DNA from 4 places in the Pseudomonas sp. GW821-FHT05H12 genome. Region 3 is predicted to be linked to each of the others. Evidence: predicted binding sites of a transcription regulator. Region 3 holds the regulator's gene; each other region holds the start of a gene.
What was found. Region 3 encodes sigma-54, which starts transcription at its own class of promoters, with help from an activator protein. Its sites were predicted from a motif close to ANTGGCATNNANNTTGCTNT; they were not measured.
Positions count from the first base shown of each region.

Region 1: a site for sigma-54 is predicted at 2,342-2,361, ahead of AC07SU_RS22215 (circularly permuted type 2 ATP-grasp protein). Genes of this name have one in related genera too.
Region 2: a site for sigma-54 is predicted at 2,663-2,682, ahead of glnK (P-II family nitrogen regulator). Genes of this name have one in related genera too.
Region 4: a site for sigma-54 is predicted at 2,443-2,462, ahead of AC07SU_RS25920 (circularly permuted type 2 ATP-grasp protein). Genes of this name have one in related genera too.

Region 1 covers NZ_JBWKRS010000028.1:37,339-41,290, forward strand. The annotation lists gene AC07SU_RS22210 (alpha-E domain-containing protein) at 1-895, opposite strand, end outside; gene AC07SU_RS22215 (circularly permuted type 2 ATP-grasp protein) at 900-2,309, opposite strand; gene AC07SU_RS22220 (ribonuclease E inhibitor RraB) at 2,757-3,098, opposite strand; gene AC07SU_RS22225 (hypothetical protein) at 3,313-3,549, opposite strand; gene AC07SU_RS22230 (START domain-containing protein) at 3,653-3,952, opposite strand, start outside.
Region 2 covers NZ_JBWKRS010000003.1:253,296-257,247, forward strand. The annotation lists gene AC07SU_RS04510 (secondary thiamine-phosphate synthase enzyme YjbQ) at 104-529, opposite strand; gene AC07SU_RS04515 (ammonium transporter) at 741-2,081, opposite strand; gene glnK (P-II family nitrogen regulator) at 2,116-2,454, opposite strand; gene AC07SU_RS04525 (accessory factor UbiK family protein) at 2,877-3,137, shown strand; gene AC07SU_RS04530 (YifB family Mg chelatase-like AAA ATPase) at 3,351-3,952, shown strand, end outside.
Region 3 covers NZ_JBWKRS010000005.1:230,332-234,283, forward strand. The annotation lists gene AC07SU_RS06785 (HPr family phosphocarrier protein) at 1-31, opposite strand, end outside; gene rapZ (RNase adapter RapZ) at 48-905, opposite strand; gene ptsN (PTS IIA-like nitrogen regulatory protein PtsN) at 908-1,372, opposite strand; gene hpf (ribosome hibernation-promoting factor, HPF/YfiA family) at 1,383-1,688, opposite strand; gene AC07SU_RS06805 (RNA polymerase factor sigma-54) at 1,764-3,257, opposite strand; gene lptB (LPS export ABC transporter ATP-binding protein) at 3,442-3,952, opposite strand, start outside.
Region 4 covers NZ_JBWKRS010000038.1:25,076-29,027, reverse strand. The annotation lists gene AC07SU_RS25940 (hypothetical protein) at 1-1,154, shown strand, start outside; gene AC07SU_RS25935 (hypothetical protein) at 1,234-1,380, opposite strand; gene AC07SU_RS25930 (hypothetical protein) at 1,391-1,567, opposite strand; gene AC07SU_RS25925 (hypothetical protein) at 1,638-2,183, opposite strand; gene AC07SU_RS25920 (circularly permuted type 2 ATP-grasp protein) at 2,636-3,952, shown strand, end outside.

The sequences.
Region 1 (3,952 bases), on a different contig from region 3:
GGATAAAGTCGGTCAGCCAGGCGTGCAGGCCTTCCTCGAGGATTTCGTCGATGGCCGTGAAGCGCAAGCGCGCGTCCATCTCGGCCGCCAAACGTTGAGCCGGCCGACCATTGAGGCCGGGCAGGCTGGCGAGGATCTGATCGATCTCCTCACTGCAGGCACGCAGCGAACGGGGCACATCGGCGCGCAACAGCAACAATTCGGCGACTTGGCGGGCACCGGGTGCATCACGGTAGATCTCGGTGTACGCCTCGAACGACGACAACGCCCGCAACAATGCACTCCACTGGTAGTAGGCGTGGGCGGTGCCGTCAGTGACTGCGGCTGCCTGGTCGCCGGCCATTTCGTAGCGCGCATCCAATAGACGCAAGGTGTTGTCGGCTCGTTCAATAAAGGTGCCCAGGCGAATAAAACGGAAGGCATCGTTGCGCATGATGGTGCCGTAGGTGGCACCGCGAAACAGGTGCGAACGCTCCTTGACCCACTCGCAGAAGCGGCTCATGCCGTAGCGGCTGAGGCCCTGCTGGGCGATATCGCGAATATCCAGCCAGGTGGCGTTGATGTTTTCCCACATGTCGGCGGTGATTCTCCCACGCACCGCATGAGCGCTGGCCCGCGCAGCCCCGAGACAGCTGTAGATGCTGGCGGGGTTGGCCGCATCCATCGCAAAAAAGTGCAGCAGGTGTTCGGCATGCAGTTCGCCATGGCGTTCGCGGTAATCATCCAGCGTGCCGGTGATCAGCAAGGGCATGGCCAATTCGTGCAGGCCGTCGCCGTGCCCGTCCTGGGGCATCAACGACAGGGAATAGCTGACATCGAGCATGCGCGCGAGGTTTTCCGCACGCTCCAGGTAGCGCGACATCCAGTACAGGTCGGAGGCAGTTCTACTCAACATGGCATCAGTCCTCCACCACCCAGGTGTCTTTGGTGCCGCCGCCCTGGGACGAGTTGACCACCAGCGAGCCTTCGCGCAAGGCCACGCGGGTCAGGCCGCCCGGCACCACGCGGGTTTCCTTGCCGGACAAGACGAACGGGCGCAGGTCGATGTGGCGCGGCGCAATGCCGTTTTCGACGAAGGTCGGGCACGTGGACAAGCACAAGGTGGGCTGGGCGATATAGGCATGGGGCTTGGCCTTGATACGCGCACGGAAGGCTTCGATCTCCGCCGCCGTGGACGCCGGGCCCACCAGCATGCCGTAGCCACCGGAGCCCTGGGTTTCCTTCACCACCAGGTTCGGCAGGTTGGCCAGCACGTGGGACAGTTCGTCAGGCTTGCGGCATTGGAAGGTAGGAACGTTCTTCAAGATGGGCTCTTCGTCCAGGTAAAACCGGATCATCTCGGTGACGAAGGGGTACACCGACTTGTCATCCGCCACCCCGGTGCCAATGGCATTGGCCAGCACCACGTTGCCCGAGCGATACGCAGCGAGCAGGCCGGGCACGCCCAGCATCGACTCCGGGTTGAAGGCCAGCGGGTCGAGGAACGCGTCGTCGAGGCGACGGTAAATCACATCCACCGCCTTGGGGCCGTCAGTGGTGCGCATGAACACGCGGTCATCGCGCACGAACAGGTCGGCGCCTTCCACCAGTTCCACGCCCATTTCCCGGGCGAGGAAGGCATGCTCGAAGAACGCGCTGTTGAAGCGGCCCGGGGTCAGCACCACCACGCTGGGGTTGTCCAGGGGGCTTGAGCTTTTCAGTGTGTCGAGCAGCAGGTTGGGGTAATGGTCGATGGGCGCGATGCGCTGGGCAGCGAACAGTTCGGGGAACAGGCGCATCATCATCTTGCGGTCTTCGAGCATGTAGCTCACGCCGCTGGGGGTGCGCAGGTTGTCTTCCAGCACGTAGTAAGTGCCGTCGCCATCACGTACGAGATCGACCCCGGAAATGTGGGAATACAGATCACGGTGCAAGTCCAGGCCTTGCATCGCCAACTGGTATTGCTCGTTGGCCAGCACCTGTTCGGCGGGAATGATGCCGGCCTTGATGATGCGTTGTTCGTGGTACAGGTCGGCAAGAAACATGTTCAGCGCCTTGACCCGTTGAATGCAGCCACGCTCGACAACCCGCCATTCACTGGCCGGAATGCTGCGCGGGATGGTGTCGAAGGGAATCAGGCGCTCGGTGCCCTGCTCGTCCCCGTAGAGGGTGAAGGTGATTCCGGCGCGGTGAAACAGCAAATCGGCTTCGCGCCGGCGCTGGGCCAGCAATTCAGCCGGGGTTTCGGCCAACCATCGGGCGAACTCGCGGTAATGGGGGCGAACCTGCCCTGCCCCATCGTACATTTCGTCGTAATAAGTGCGGATCATGCCGTACTCCTTGTCACCCGGACGCAAGAACCATCGCAAGGCCCGTGCCAGCGGCATAAACACTTTAAAATCAGTGAGTTGAATTAATGCGAGGCACGCGTCGCACCGTCCTGGTGCGCAGAATGCCCGGCGCCATGACGCACGCTTCATCGCAATGCGGGCTTTGGCTATCAACAGCATAGTCAGAGTTGATTTCACTGCCCGGTGAAGCGTGCGGATAATCACCACCATCTGCTGAACAGGACTCGTCCTACAGCTTCAACCCTTGCGCAATCGGTACCGTGGTACTTCGTGTACCGACCGGCTCCTCCGGTCTTCCCTTTAGGCCACCCTTCTTAGGGTGGCTTTTTTTTGCGCCGCGAAATTGTTGGGGGCAGTCATATCGGGGAGGTATAAACAAAAACGGCCGACCCTAAGGTCAGCCGATACGCTGTGTTTCTCATACTGCTACATGGGTAACCCACGCACCTCCTGCTTGACGCCCCAGCCTTCGATGATCCCGCCCAGCGGCTCGACCACCGCTTCAAAGTCTTGCTCGAAGTCTCCTATGCCGTCGTAGGTCGCGAACATGATTTTGCTCAGTTCCAGGTACCAGGCGCCGTCGTCGCGCGCACTGACCTGGGCATTCAGGGATTCCCCGCGAAACCGACCCGCCGCCCTGCGCGCCCGTTCCTCATCCGGGAAAATGGCGTAGAACTCGATGGGGTGGAAACGTGAGAAGTCGAAGCCGCCTTCTTTCATGCGGCGCAGAACGTTGGTGCTGATGTCTTCTTGATAGGCTGTGCTCATGAAAAGTGCTCCTCAAATTGATGGATAGACTTTCCGTGCTTCCCGAAGCCCGCGCCCTAACGGCGCGGGTGCTACGGCAAATAACAACACCGAGGGAAAACAAGCATGTAGCTGACAAGACCAGACCTTAGCGAATCATTCGCTGATCTCGATTGCAGAGTAGCGCGAAGCTATCACCTCCACCAGAGGCGCTTTAATGGCAGTCAGGGAATGTTCAGGCGGCAGGCGAGATGTCGAGGATCTGGATACTGTTCTGGTCTTTGAGGATCTTGACCGTCGGCTCGGGCTTGCGGCCCTCCAGGTCATTGAGGTCAAGCTCGGCCGCAACGGGCACCAGCTTGTTGCGAATCATGTGCGCAGCGTCTTCGAGGCTGGGCTTTTGTTCGCAGGTGAACTGCTCCACAGCTTTAACGCCGTGGTCATCAACGAAGGTAATTTGCCACGTTTGCATCGGTGCCTCCTCGATAAAGCCCGCGTGTGGGCTCACATCTATCTGGACCTTGGGGGTTCGCCAAACGTTCCACCCAAGGCCGGAGGCACCGGACCGATAGCGCTTACTTCTCGGCGCGTTCCTTGAGGGCTTTCAAGGTGTTGAACGGCGCGTCCACCACGAACTTGTTGGCCAACCACGACGGCACGCTACCACCTGGCTCGGTGTGCACCTGGTAAGTGACTTCGGTCTGGCTGTCGCCTTTTGGCACCAGCTTCCAGTAGCCATCCACCTGGGCCACACGCACGTAGCCTTTGACTTCAGGCTGGTAGGTCGGCACTTCCAGCAGCTTGCGGGTCACGGTACCGTCAGCCGCCTTGCTGGTGGTGATTTCGAGGATGGAATCGCGGTCGGTCACCGGGAA
Region 2 (3,952 bases), on a different contig from region 3:
GTTCTACCTCATGACTTGCGAAAAGCAGATTAGTTATAGCCCAGCTTCACCATCTGTCGAAGGCTGCCGGAAAAAAATCAACATCCACTGGGTTTCCAGTGGCTTATGCCTCTTCACCGTGCAAGGTGGCGAGGACTTTACGAGCACCGCCATGATCACGGTGCTCGCCCAGATAAACACCTTGCCAGGTCCCCATCGCCAAGCGGCCGGCCTTGACCGGCAAACTCAGCTGGCAGCCCAGGAGACTGGCCTTGAAGTGCGCCGGCAGGTCATCCGGACCTTCGTCGTTGTGTTCGAACCCGGCACGGCCTTGCGGCACCAGCGAATTGAAATAACGTTCGAAGTCACGGCGAACCGCCGGGTCGGCATTCTCGTTGACGGTCAACGATGCCGAGGTGTGCTGCAGCCACAGGTGCAAAAGCCCCACACGACAGGCCTTCAATTCAGGCAAGCCGGCCAGCAACTCATCGGTCACCAGGTGAAAGCCCCGGGGCTTTGCCCGCAGGGTAATCAGGGTCTGTTGCCACATACAGTTCTCCGCCCATCGGCGCGCATTCTAGCGCGCTCTGGGAAAAAACAAAGTGTCGAATACGCCTACATGCCTGTAAGACATTCGCATGCTGAAAAGTGCCGTGTGCATCCCATCACAAACTCGATGCAAAAACCGTTACAGCGCTCCATGACTGACAAACACCAGACAAAAAAATGCCCGGCAAGCCGGGCATCTTTTTTTCGCGTACTTACAAGTTGTAGCCGCGTTCGTTGTGTTGCGCCAGGTCGAGGCCAACCGCCTCTTCCTCTTCGGTAACCCGCAGGCCCATCACAGCATCCAGCACCTTGAGGATGATGAAGGTCACGATGGCCGTGTAGATCACGGTGAAGCCGACGCCTTTGCACTGGATCCAGACTTGCGCCGCGATGTCAGTGGTAGCCGCGTTGAAGCCACCCAGCGAAGGGGCTGCGAACACGCCGGTCAGGATCGCGCCGAGGATACCGCCGATACCGTGCACGCCGAAGGCGTCCAGGGAGTCGTCGTAGCCCAGTTTGCGTTTCAGGGTAGTGGCGCAGAAGAAGCACACCACGCCAGCTGCCAGGCCGATCACCAGGGCGCCCATCGGGCCCACGGTACCAGCGGCCGGAGTAATTGCTACCAGGCCAGCCACGACACCCGAGGCGATGCCCAGTGCGCTTGGCTTACCGTGGGTGACCCACTCGGCGAACATCCAGCCCAGGGCCGCAGCAGCGGTCGCGATCTGGGTAACCAGCATCGCCATGCCGGCGGTGCCGTTGGCCGCCGCAGCGGAACCGGCGTTGAAACCGAACCAGCCCACCCACAGCATGGCCGCGCCCACCAGGGTGTAACCCAGGTTGTGCGGTGCCATTGGCGTGGTCGGGAAACCTTTGCGCTTGCCCAGTACCAGGCACGCCACCAGGCCAGCCACACCGGCGTTGATGTGCACCACGGTGCCGCCCGCGAAGTCCAGCACGCCCCAGTCGCCCAGCAACGAACCCGGACCGCCCCATACCATGTGGGCAATCGGCGCGTAGACCAGGGTGAACCAGACGCCCATGAAGATCAGCATCGCGGAGAACTTCATGCGCTCGGCGAATGCACCGACGATCAGTGCAGGGGTGATGATGGCGAAGGTCATCTGGAAGGTGACGAACACCGCCTCAGGGAACAGCGCCGCAGGGCCGGTGATGCTCGCCGGGGTGACGCCCGACAGGAACAACTTGGACAGGCCGCCCACGAAGGAATTGAAGTTGACAACGCCCGCTTCCATACCGGTGGTATCGAACGCCATGCTGTAGCCGTAGACAAACCACAGGATGGTGATCAGACCGGTGATGGCGAAGCACTGCATCATCACGGAAAGAATGTTTTTGGAGCGAACCATGCCGCCGTAGAACAGCGCCAGGCCCGGAATGGTCATGAACAGTACCAGCGCGGTGGATGTGAGCATCCACGCCGTGTCGCCGGAATTGAGGACTGGAGCAGGGGCTGGATCCGCCGCCAATGCCAGGGCCGGCATTACGAGGGACAACAGGGCTCCTAGCCCTGCGAATTTACGCAGAGTCATATTGTTTTCTCCTGGGGCGTTGGGGTTTGGCGGCTTAGATTGCGTCGGTATCGGTTTCGCCGGTACGGATGCGAATAGCCTGTTCCAGATTGACCACGAAGATCTTGCCGTCACCGATCTTGCCGGTGTTGGCGGCCTTGGTTATCGCTTCGATAACCCGGTCAAGATCCTTGTCGTCAATGGCGACATCAATCTTCACCTTCGGCAGGAAATCGACCACGTATTCCGCGCCGCGATACAGCTCGGTGTGACCCTTCTGCCGACCGAAGCCTTTGACCTCAGTAACGGTAATGCCCTGCACGCCGATCTCGGACAACGACTCGCGTACATCGTCCAACTTGAACGGCTTGATGATGGCAGTGACTAGCTTCATGAAAACTCTCTCCCGAATTGGTGGACTTGCCCCAGGAAAACAAACCCGTCTCAAGTCTAAGCGCAGTGCCTGGCTTTGTAACGCGTCGTCGCCTCGGCATTTGCCTTTGCGACGCCAGCGAACCACTGGTGACGAAACCTGTACCCCTGATCCGTCGGCGCACTGCATTCGTCACAGCGACTGCATCAGTGCATGGGTCATGATCGTCTAAGCAGAAACCTTGCCAGCTCCGTAAAAATCACTGAAATCAGTCCTTTACCCACTTATGCCCACCTGCCGGGCTTTTTGGCGGCGGCAATGCGCACAAAAACAGTGCGCCACTGCCCGCCCCATTGCGCGAAAAGCGTGCGCCCCAGGCCGTGAAAAAGACTATAGACGGTGCGTGGTACACTGCCGGCCAACAGTTTTCCGGAATATTTCCCATGCTCGCGCCCAAAGACCTCCTCGACGCCCTGAGCGGCCACGCCTCTCGCCTGTTCAGCGGCGACACCCCGCTGCCCCGCAACGAAATCGAAAGCCAGTTCAAGGCGCTGCTGCAAAGTGGCTTCAGCAAACTCGACCTGGTCAGCCGGGAAGAGTTTGATAGCCAGATGGTGGTCCTGGCCCGCACGCGTGCGCGGCTGGAGAGCCTGGAGGCGAAGGTGGCAGAGCTGGAAGCACGGCTGACACCGCCGTCTGAATAACGCCACCCCCTGTAGGAGCTGGCTTGCCAGCGATCGCATCACCTCGGTACAACTGAAATACCGAGTCGTCTGCATCGCAGGCAAGCCAGCTCCCACATAAAGCGCCGTGGGTTGCTCTGGATACGTTCTGTAAAACCTCCCCCGCCTCGCTCTCTCCCGCCTCGTCTACCCTTGAAAAACCGCAGGAAGCGGCCCTCCATTCAAGGAACGAGCATGTCCCTCGCCATCGTCCACAGCCGCGCCCAGGTTGGCGTAGAAGCCCCTGCCGTCACCGTCGAAGTGCACATGGCCAACGGCTTGCCGTCCCTGACCCTGGTCGGCCTGCCCGAAACCGCCGTCAAGGAAAGCAAGGACCGCGTACGCAGTGCCATCCTCAACAGCGCGCTGCAATACCCCGCCCGTCGCATCACCCTCAACCTCGCGCCCGCCGACCTGCCCAAGGACGGCGGGCGTTTTGATTTGGCGATTGCCTTGGGAATCCTCGCGGCCAGCGTGCAGGTGCCGTCGTTGATGCTCGATAACGTGGAATGCCTGGGGGAGTTGGCGTTGTCGGGTGAGGTGCGTGCCGTGAAGGGGGTGTTGCCGGCCGCGCTGGCGGCACGCAAGGCCGGGCGCACCGTGATAGTGCCCCGGGCGAATGCCGAGGAGGCGTGCCTGGCGTCGGGGTTGACGGTGATCGCCGTCGACCACCTGCTGCAGGTGGTGGCGCACCTGAATGGGCACGTACCGATTGAGCCGTACAAATCCGACGGCCTGCTGTACCTGAACAAGCCTTACCCGGACCTGAGCGAGGTGCAAGGGCAGCTTGCGGCCAA
Region 3 (3,952 bases):
TGTTGATGATTTCAATTTCCAGAGCGGGCATCGCGCAGGTGTTCCTTTCAGCTAAGGTCGCGGTGGCGGACCTGGACGTTCTTGAGGGTTTGTTGCAGCACCTGGCCCAGGCGCTCAGTCAGGTAGACAGAGCGGTGGTGACCACCGGTGCAGCCAATGGCAATGGTGACATACGCGCGATTGCTCGCGGCAAAGCGGGGTAGCCATTTGAGCAGGTAGCTGGAGATATCCTGGAACATCTCTTCAACATCCGGCTGCGCGGCCAGGTATTCGGCTACCGGCAAGTCCAGCCCGGACTGTTCGCGCAGTTCCGGCTTCCAGTAGGGGTTGGGCAGGCAGCGCACGTCGAACACCAGGTCAGCGTCTACTGGCATGCCGCGCTTGAAGCCAAACGACTCCACGAGAAACGCAGTACCCGGTTCAGGCTGGTTGAGCAGGCGCAATTTGAGTGCGTCACGCAGCTGGTACAGGTTGAGGCTGGTGGTGTTTATCTTGAGGTCGGCAAGGTCAATGATCGGGCCCAGCAGCTTGGTTTCATCCTCGATGGCTTCTGCCAGGGAACGATGGGGGCTGCTGAGGGGGTGACGTCGGCGGGTCTCGGAAAAACGCTTGAGCAGGGTCTCTTCGTCGGCGTCCAGGTACAGCACATCACAATGAATATGCTTGGCCCGCACTTCTTCGAGCAATAGTGGGAAGCGCTCAAGGTGGCTGGGCAGGTTGCGAGCATCGATCGAAACGGCAACCAGCGGCTGGGCCAGTTCGGTGTGGATCAGCGCGCGTTCCGCCAATTCCGGCAGCAGGCCGGCCGGCAGGTTGTCGATGCAATAGAAGCCGTTGTCCTCAAGAACATTGAGGGCGGTACTTTTACCCGAGCCGGAGCGGCCGCTGACGATGATCAAACGCATGATTACTGCCCGTTCTGTTCATCCAGGACAACCTGATAGAGCGCCTCGTTGCTGCTGGCGCTGCGCAGTTTGTCGCGTACTTCCTTGCGGTCGAGCATGCTGGCGATCTGCCGAAGCAGTTCCAGGTGCGCATCGGTGGCGGCTTGCGGGACCAGCAGGACAAACAGCAGGTCGACCGGAGCGCCGTCGATGGCGTCGAAATCGATGGGGGCATCCAGGTGGAGCAGGGCGCTCACCGGGGATTCACAGCCTTGCAGGCGGCAGTGGGGAATGGCGATGCCGTTGCCAAAACCGGTAGAACCGAGTTTTTCACGGGCGATAAGCGCCTCATACACAGCTTGCGTATCCAGCTCGGGCACTTCGCGGCCGATCAGGTTGGCAATTTGTTCGAGGGCGCGCTTTTTACTGCCGCCCGGCACGTTCACGAGGGAACGGCCGGGGGTCAGGATGGTTTCAAGTCGGATCATGGGGGGAGAGTTAACGACCTGTACCTTGCATCAGGTGCAGATTCTTTTCCTTATGCTTTATGAGTTGGCGGTCCAGCTTGTCGTAGAGCGAGTCGATCGCCGCGTACATGTCTTCATGCTCCGCATTGGCGACGAGCTTTGCATTCGGTACGTGCAGGGTGGCCTCGATTTTCTGCTTGAGCTTATCGACCTCCATGATGACCTGCACGTTGGTGATCTTGTCAAAATGCCCTGCCAGCTTGTTCAGCTTGCTCTCGGTGTATTCACGCAGGGGTTTGGTGACTTCCAGCTGGTGTCCACTGATGTTGACTTGCATACAGCTTCTCCTTCGTTGCCAGTGCATAAAGCGGCAGGCCGGGGTGCCTGCCACTGGAACGCTGTGGCCCGCCCGTCACATCAAACGCTTACGCTCGCTGGAAGGCGCGATCCCAAGGGATTCGCGGTACTTGGCGACGGTTCGACGGGCGACCTGAATGCCTTGTGCCTCCAGTAAACCAGCGATCTTACTGTCACTCAATGGCTTTTTCTGATTTTCCGCGGCAACCAGTTTTTTGATGATCGCGCGAATCGCCGTGGACGAGCATTCACCGCCTTCGGAGGTGCTGACGTGGCTGGAGAAAAAGTATTTCAGCTCATAAATACCCCGTGGGGTATGCATGAATTTCTGCGTGGTCACCCGGGAAATCGTCGATTCATGCATGCCCACCGCTTCTGCAATATCGTGCAGCACGAGGGGCTTCATCGCCTCGTCACCGTATTCCAGGAAGCCGCGCTGGTGCTCGACGATCTGGGTGGCAACCTTCATCAGGGTTTCGTTGCGGCTTTGCAGGCTCTTGATGAACCAGCGTGCTTCCTGCAGCTGGTTGCGCATGAAGGTGTTGTCGGCGCTGGTGTCGGCGCGGCGTACAAAACCGGCGTACTGCGGGTTGACGCGCAGGCGTGGCACCGATTCCTGGTTGAGCTCCACCAGCCAGCGCTCGTTGTCCTTGCGCACAATCACATCAGGGACGACGTATTCGGCTTCGCTGGACTCGATTTGCGAACCTGGGCGCGGGTTGAGGCTCTGCACCAGCTCGATGACCTGGCGCAGGTCGTCTTCCTTGAGCTTCATACGACGCATCAGCTGGCTATAGTCGCGGCTGCCCAGCAGGTCGATGTAGTCATTGACCAGGCGTTGGGCTTCGGCGAGCCAGGGCGTCTTGGCTGGAAGCTGGCGCAGTTGCAGCAGCAGGCACTCGCTGAGGGTGCGGGCGCCGATGCCTGCTGGCTCGAATTGCTGGATGCGGTGCAGGACGGCTTCGATTTCGTCCAGTTCAATGTCCAGTTCCGGATCGAAGGCTTCAAGAATCTCTTCAAGCGTCTCGTCTAGATAACCCTGGTTATTGATGCAGTCGATCAGGGTCACGGCGATCAGGCGATCGGTGTCGGACATCGGCGCCAGGTTCAGTTGCCACAGCAGATGGCTCTGCAGGCTCTCGCCGGCGGACGTTCGGGTGGTGAAATCCCACTCGTCATCATCATTGCTCGGCAGGCTACTGGCGCTGGTCTGGTAGACGTCTTCCCAGGCCGTGTCCACGGGAAGTTCGTTGGGAATGCGTTCGTTCCATTCGCCGTCCTCCAGGTTGTCCACCGTCGGGGCGGTTTCCTGATAGGAGGGTTCCTGCACGTCGGAATTGGGTTTTTGCTCGATGTTGTCGGCCAGCGGGTCTGCATTATCGAAGTCGTCGCCTTCTTCCTGGCGTTCGAGCATCGGATTGGACTCCAGGGCCTCCTGGATTTCCTGTTGCAGGTCCAGTGTGGACAATTGGAGCAGGCGGATGGCCTGTTGCAGCTGCGGTGTCATCGTCAGCTGCTGGCCCATTCTCAGGACTAGCGATGGTTTCATGGCAGGGGCTTAACACCTTATTCGCCGGCGCAATGCGCCATCCACGACAGGGCGCGTGAGCGCCAAACATAAGCAAATTATATGCCTGATATCGGGGGCTTTGCCTAGAGCGCGGTAACAATAAAAAGCCGGAGGTTTCTATTGACTCCCGCGCGTCTCGGCAAACGGCCTGACACCACGGTGTTTACAGGCGGAACTCGTGACCCAGGTACACTTCCTTGACCAGTTCGTTGGCCAGGATGGTGGCGGAATCGCCTTCGGCGATCAGCTGGCCATCGTTGACGATATAAGCGGTTTCACAGATATCGAGGGTTTCACGAACGTTGTGGTCAGTGATCAGTACACCGATGCCCTTGGCCTTGAGGTGGTGGATGATCTGCTTGATGTCGCCCACCGAAATCGGGTCGACGCCAGCAAAGGGTTCGTCCAGCAGGATGAACTTCGGTGCGGTGGCCAATGCGCGGGCAATTTCCACGCGACGACGCTCACCACCGGACAAGCTCATGCCCAGGTTGTCACGGATATGGTTGATGTGGAATTCCTGCAGCAGGCTTTCCAGTTCCTTGCGGCGGCCATCGCGGTCGAGCTCCTTGCGGGTCTCAAGGATCGCCATGATGTTGTCCGAAACCGACAATTTGCGGAAGATCGACGCTTCCTGGGGTAGATAGCCGATACCGGCACGAGCACGACCGTGC
Region 4 (3,952 bases), on a different contig from region 3:
CGGCGATCGTCAATTTTCAGAACGGCAAAATTGCCCAGGGGGTGGGCGATCTGTCGTGGGACATATTCGGCTTTCTCGTTGGTTTCGGTACAGCGGTCAAGGGTGCGAAAGCGGCTGCAACCGGGCTTGGCACGCTGGCCAGGGTCGGGCATACCCTCAAGATCCTGGGGCGCGCCACAGTTGGCGCACTCAATCCGGTGAGTGGGGTGGATGATCTGGCGCGTGGTGTTTTGAATGGTGGACGGCGGATTACGGGGGCTGCGTACAACGGATTCAAACACTTACGCGGCTCATACAGCAGCGGCAACCTGTTGGACGTAGTTAAAAACCCAGACATTGCGCAGGGCACCTACAAATCCATCAATACGACGCAGGACGTTGGATCCTTGGCTAAATACGATCCGGCTACCGGTAATTGGCATGCCTACGATCCGCGCACAAGCCAAGTGTATGGAAAGCCACTGGAGCAGTTCAGGGGCACCGCATCTTCGCTTGCCAGCAAAGATTCAAGTTTGCTAAACACAGCGCTCGCTCGTGATAACGTCGTCCAACTTGGCGGCTCTATGCAAGAACTTAAAGCCATTGGTTCAGGCTTGCACACTTATGTCGATAACTACAAAGGCGTCAAACGTCTTAATATCATCGCGCACGGCGAAGCACCTGATACAGCCAATGATTTTTTAAGAAATGGCACTTTCTTGTACGCAGACAACAAACCTCACGACGCCGAGAGCCTCATCAGTTTGCTCAAGTCCAAAGGAATCAATCCGGCAGACTACGATAACGTGCGGCTCTGCGCGTGTTACGGAGCAAATGGTGGAGCTTCATCGTTCGCCCATCAGTTTCAGAAGGCAACCAACAAACCAGTAAAAGCCTTTGAAGGCACGGTGACAGTGAATATTGGTCCGCTTGCGCTGGACACGTTTCATGGCAGCTTCTCGGAAAACATTAAAAGGTTTCACCCGAATCTGCCGCCGGATCAAGCCCAACTGCTTGCAGATGTGAGATACAGCAAATTTCACGAGCGAAACACAAAGTTCCAGATTGATAAAAATGACGGAGGAAAAAACCAGATCCACTTTGTCCTTCCAGACGGATCACTCTCGACGAAAGAGGTCAACGTATCCTACAAACCGCGTCATTTTGGATCATAAAGGCTGCAGTAAAACCTAGACAGTAGCAACCCTACGTTGCCGACTGTGAGGTAAGCGCCAGCACAATAGAGCACCCGATTTAATTCTGGCACACTGTACTACAGGTGTTCTGCGCTTCATCTGATTCACGGAGAGGCACCTCTGCATCATCCATCAACGACCCCGGGTCTTCGTTGCCCGGGTCGTTGAGCTCCTCTTCAAATTCTTCTTCCCGTTCTTCTGACATGACCGTCTCCCTAACCCCCTTGGATATCGATATCGGCATCGGTTTCAGGCTTGGGCTCGCGCTCGGGCTTGAAGTCTGGACTGTAGTCGTTTTCCCGCGCCTTAGGGTCTTTGGCCTTGGGGTCTGCGTTCAGGGCCGGGTCTTTGGGGGCGTCTGCGCCCGTCGCGGGTTGTTTGTGTGTGCTCATGGTTCACCTCTGCAACGTTATGGCCTGTGTAAAGTTAAGGTCACGTGCCCGACAACGAAGTTCCATTTGTCTAGGACCCGGGGTTGTCCACCTGGATGTAGAACGCGTAGGCCCCCAGCAATAGCCAGAACACCATGAACAACCACGGCGCACGCATGGAAAACAGCAGCGACTTGCGATAGCCCTTGTGGGACGACTCGGTCTCGCAGAACAGCGGCGAATCATCGTAGGCCAGGCCCATCACCGGCTCGCTGCGAAGCAGTTCGCTTTGCTTGTAGTGCCAGTGGTCGATGATTTCGTACGCCGCGCGAATTCCCGGCCAGGCGTTCAATGAGCTGAGAATGCCGAGCATCACCAGGAACACCGGCACCACCAGCGTGAACAACTTGCCCCATTCCGGGTTGAGGTTGCCCATGCCGGACACGAATGCGATGACCAGGAACGATTGCGCCGTGAGGTAGGCGTCGGTGCGGTTGGCCAGGATGGTGGTTTCGTACTGGATCTCGCGGCGGTAGAAGTCCAGGCGGTCCTTGGGCGAGCCGAAGATCTTGGCGGTGTGTTCGCTGTGATCTGTCAATGCCGCTTCCGGCGTTTGGGGGGAAATGATTCTGGGCACGGCCGTGCTCCACACAGGTTCGAATCCCGTTAGAAGAAACGGGCCCGGGCGAAGTTCAAGTTAGTTGGTGCACTGGTGTGGTGCGTGCGATGCGCCGTTATGGATACCTGCAATGCACCCACTGTAGGAGCCGGCTTGGCGGCGATGGCGATCTCACGGCTGCCATCGCCCCCCCCCCCCCCCCCCCCCCCCCCCCCCCCCCGGGCTCCTGCACAACCGTTGTCGCCCGCCCACCGGTAAACGACGCCTGAAACGCCGTTTCGGCACAAGCATTGCTTTATCCATTCATCTGCCCGGAAACAGGAGCATTCGTTACCCCCCGACCCAGAGCCCACCCCATAAGAAAGTAAGGACCAGGCCCAGTGGCACCCTCAGCCACGGGCTCATAAAAAATGCGGTTTTTAAAGCGGCAGTGCCACCCAGGCTTCCCTCGGCACTGACAAGGTACTGGAATGGCTCGATCTTTCTTTGACGAAATGAATGACGCGCAAGGCGTATGCCGCGCGCATTATCAGGATTTCTCCCGCTGGCTGGCCAATACGCCGCCGGAACTGCTGGCCCAGAGGCGCCGCGAAGCCGATTTGCTGTTCCATCGGGCCGGGATCACCTTCACCTTGTATGGCGACGAACAAGACACCGAGCGCCTGATCCCCTTCGACATCATCCCCCGCAGCATCCCCGCCAGTGAATGGGCCGTGATCGAACGCGGCTGCATCCAGCGCGTGAACGCACTGAACATGTTCCTCGCCGACATCTACCACGACCAGCGCATCATCAAGGCCGGGATCATCCCTGCCGACCAGGTGCTGGGCAACGAGGGTTACCAGAAGGCCATGGTGGGCCTGGACCTGCACCGCGACATCTACTCGCACATCTCGGGCGTCGACCTGGTGCGTGACGGTGATGGCACCTACTACGTGCTCGAAGACAACCTGCGCACGCCCAGCGGCGTGAGCTACATGCTCGAAGACCGCAAGATGATGATGCGCCTGTTCCCCGAAGTGTTCGCCAAGCAGCGTATCGCGCCGGTGGACCACTACCCCAACCTGCTGCTCAAGACCCTGAAAAGCTCCAGCCGCCTGGATAACCCCAATGTGGTGGTGCTCACGCCGGGTCGTTTCAACAGTGCGTTCTTCGAACATGCGTTCCTGGCCCGGGAAATGGGCGTGGAACTGGTGGAAGGCGCCGACCTGTTCGTGCAGGACCTCAAAGTGTTCATGCGCACCACCGACGGCCCCAAGGCCGTGGACGTGATCTACCGGCGCATCGACGACGCCTTCCTCGACCCGCTGGCGTTCAACCCCGAGTCGATGCTCGGCGTGCCCGGCCTGGTCGCCGCCTATTGCGCGGGCAATGTGGTGCTGGCCAATGCCATTGGCACCGGGGTGGCCGACGACAAATCGATCTATCCATACGTGCCGGAAATGATCCGCTTCTACCTGGACGAAGAACCGGTGCTGCAAAACGTACCGACCTTCCAGTGTCGCAAACCCGATGAACTGTCCCATGTGCTGGCCCACCTGCCGGAACTGGTGGTCAAGGAAACCCAGGGCTCCGGTGGCTACGGCATGCTGGTAGGCCCGGCATCCACGGCGGCCGAGATCGAGGACTTCCGCCAACGCATCAAGGCGCGCCCACACGCGTACATCGCCCAGCCCACCCTGAGCCTGTCCACCTGCCCTACCTTTGTCGAAAACGGCATTGCGCCCCGGCATATCGACCTGCGGCCCTTCGTGCTGTCGGGCAAGGAGACCCGCCTGGTGCCGGGC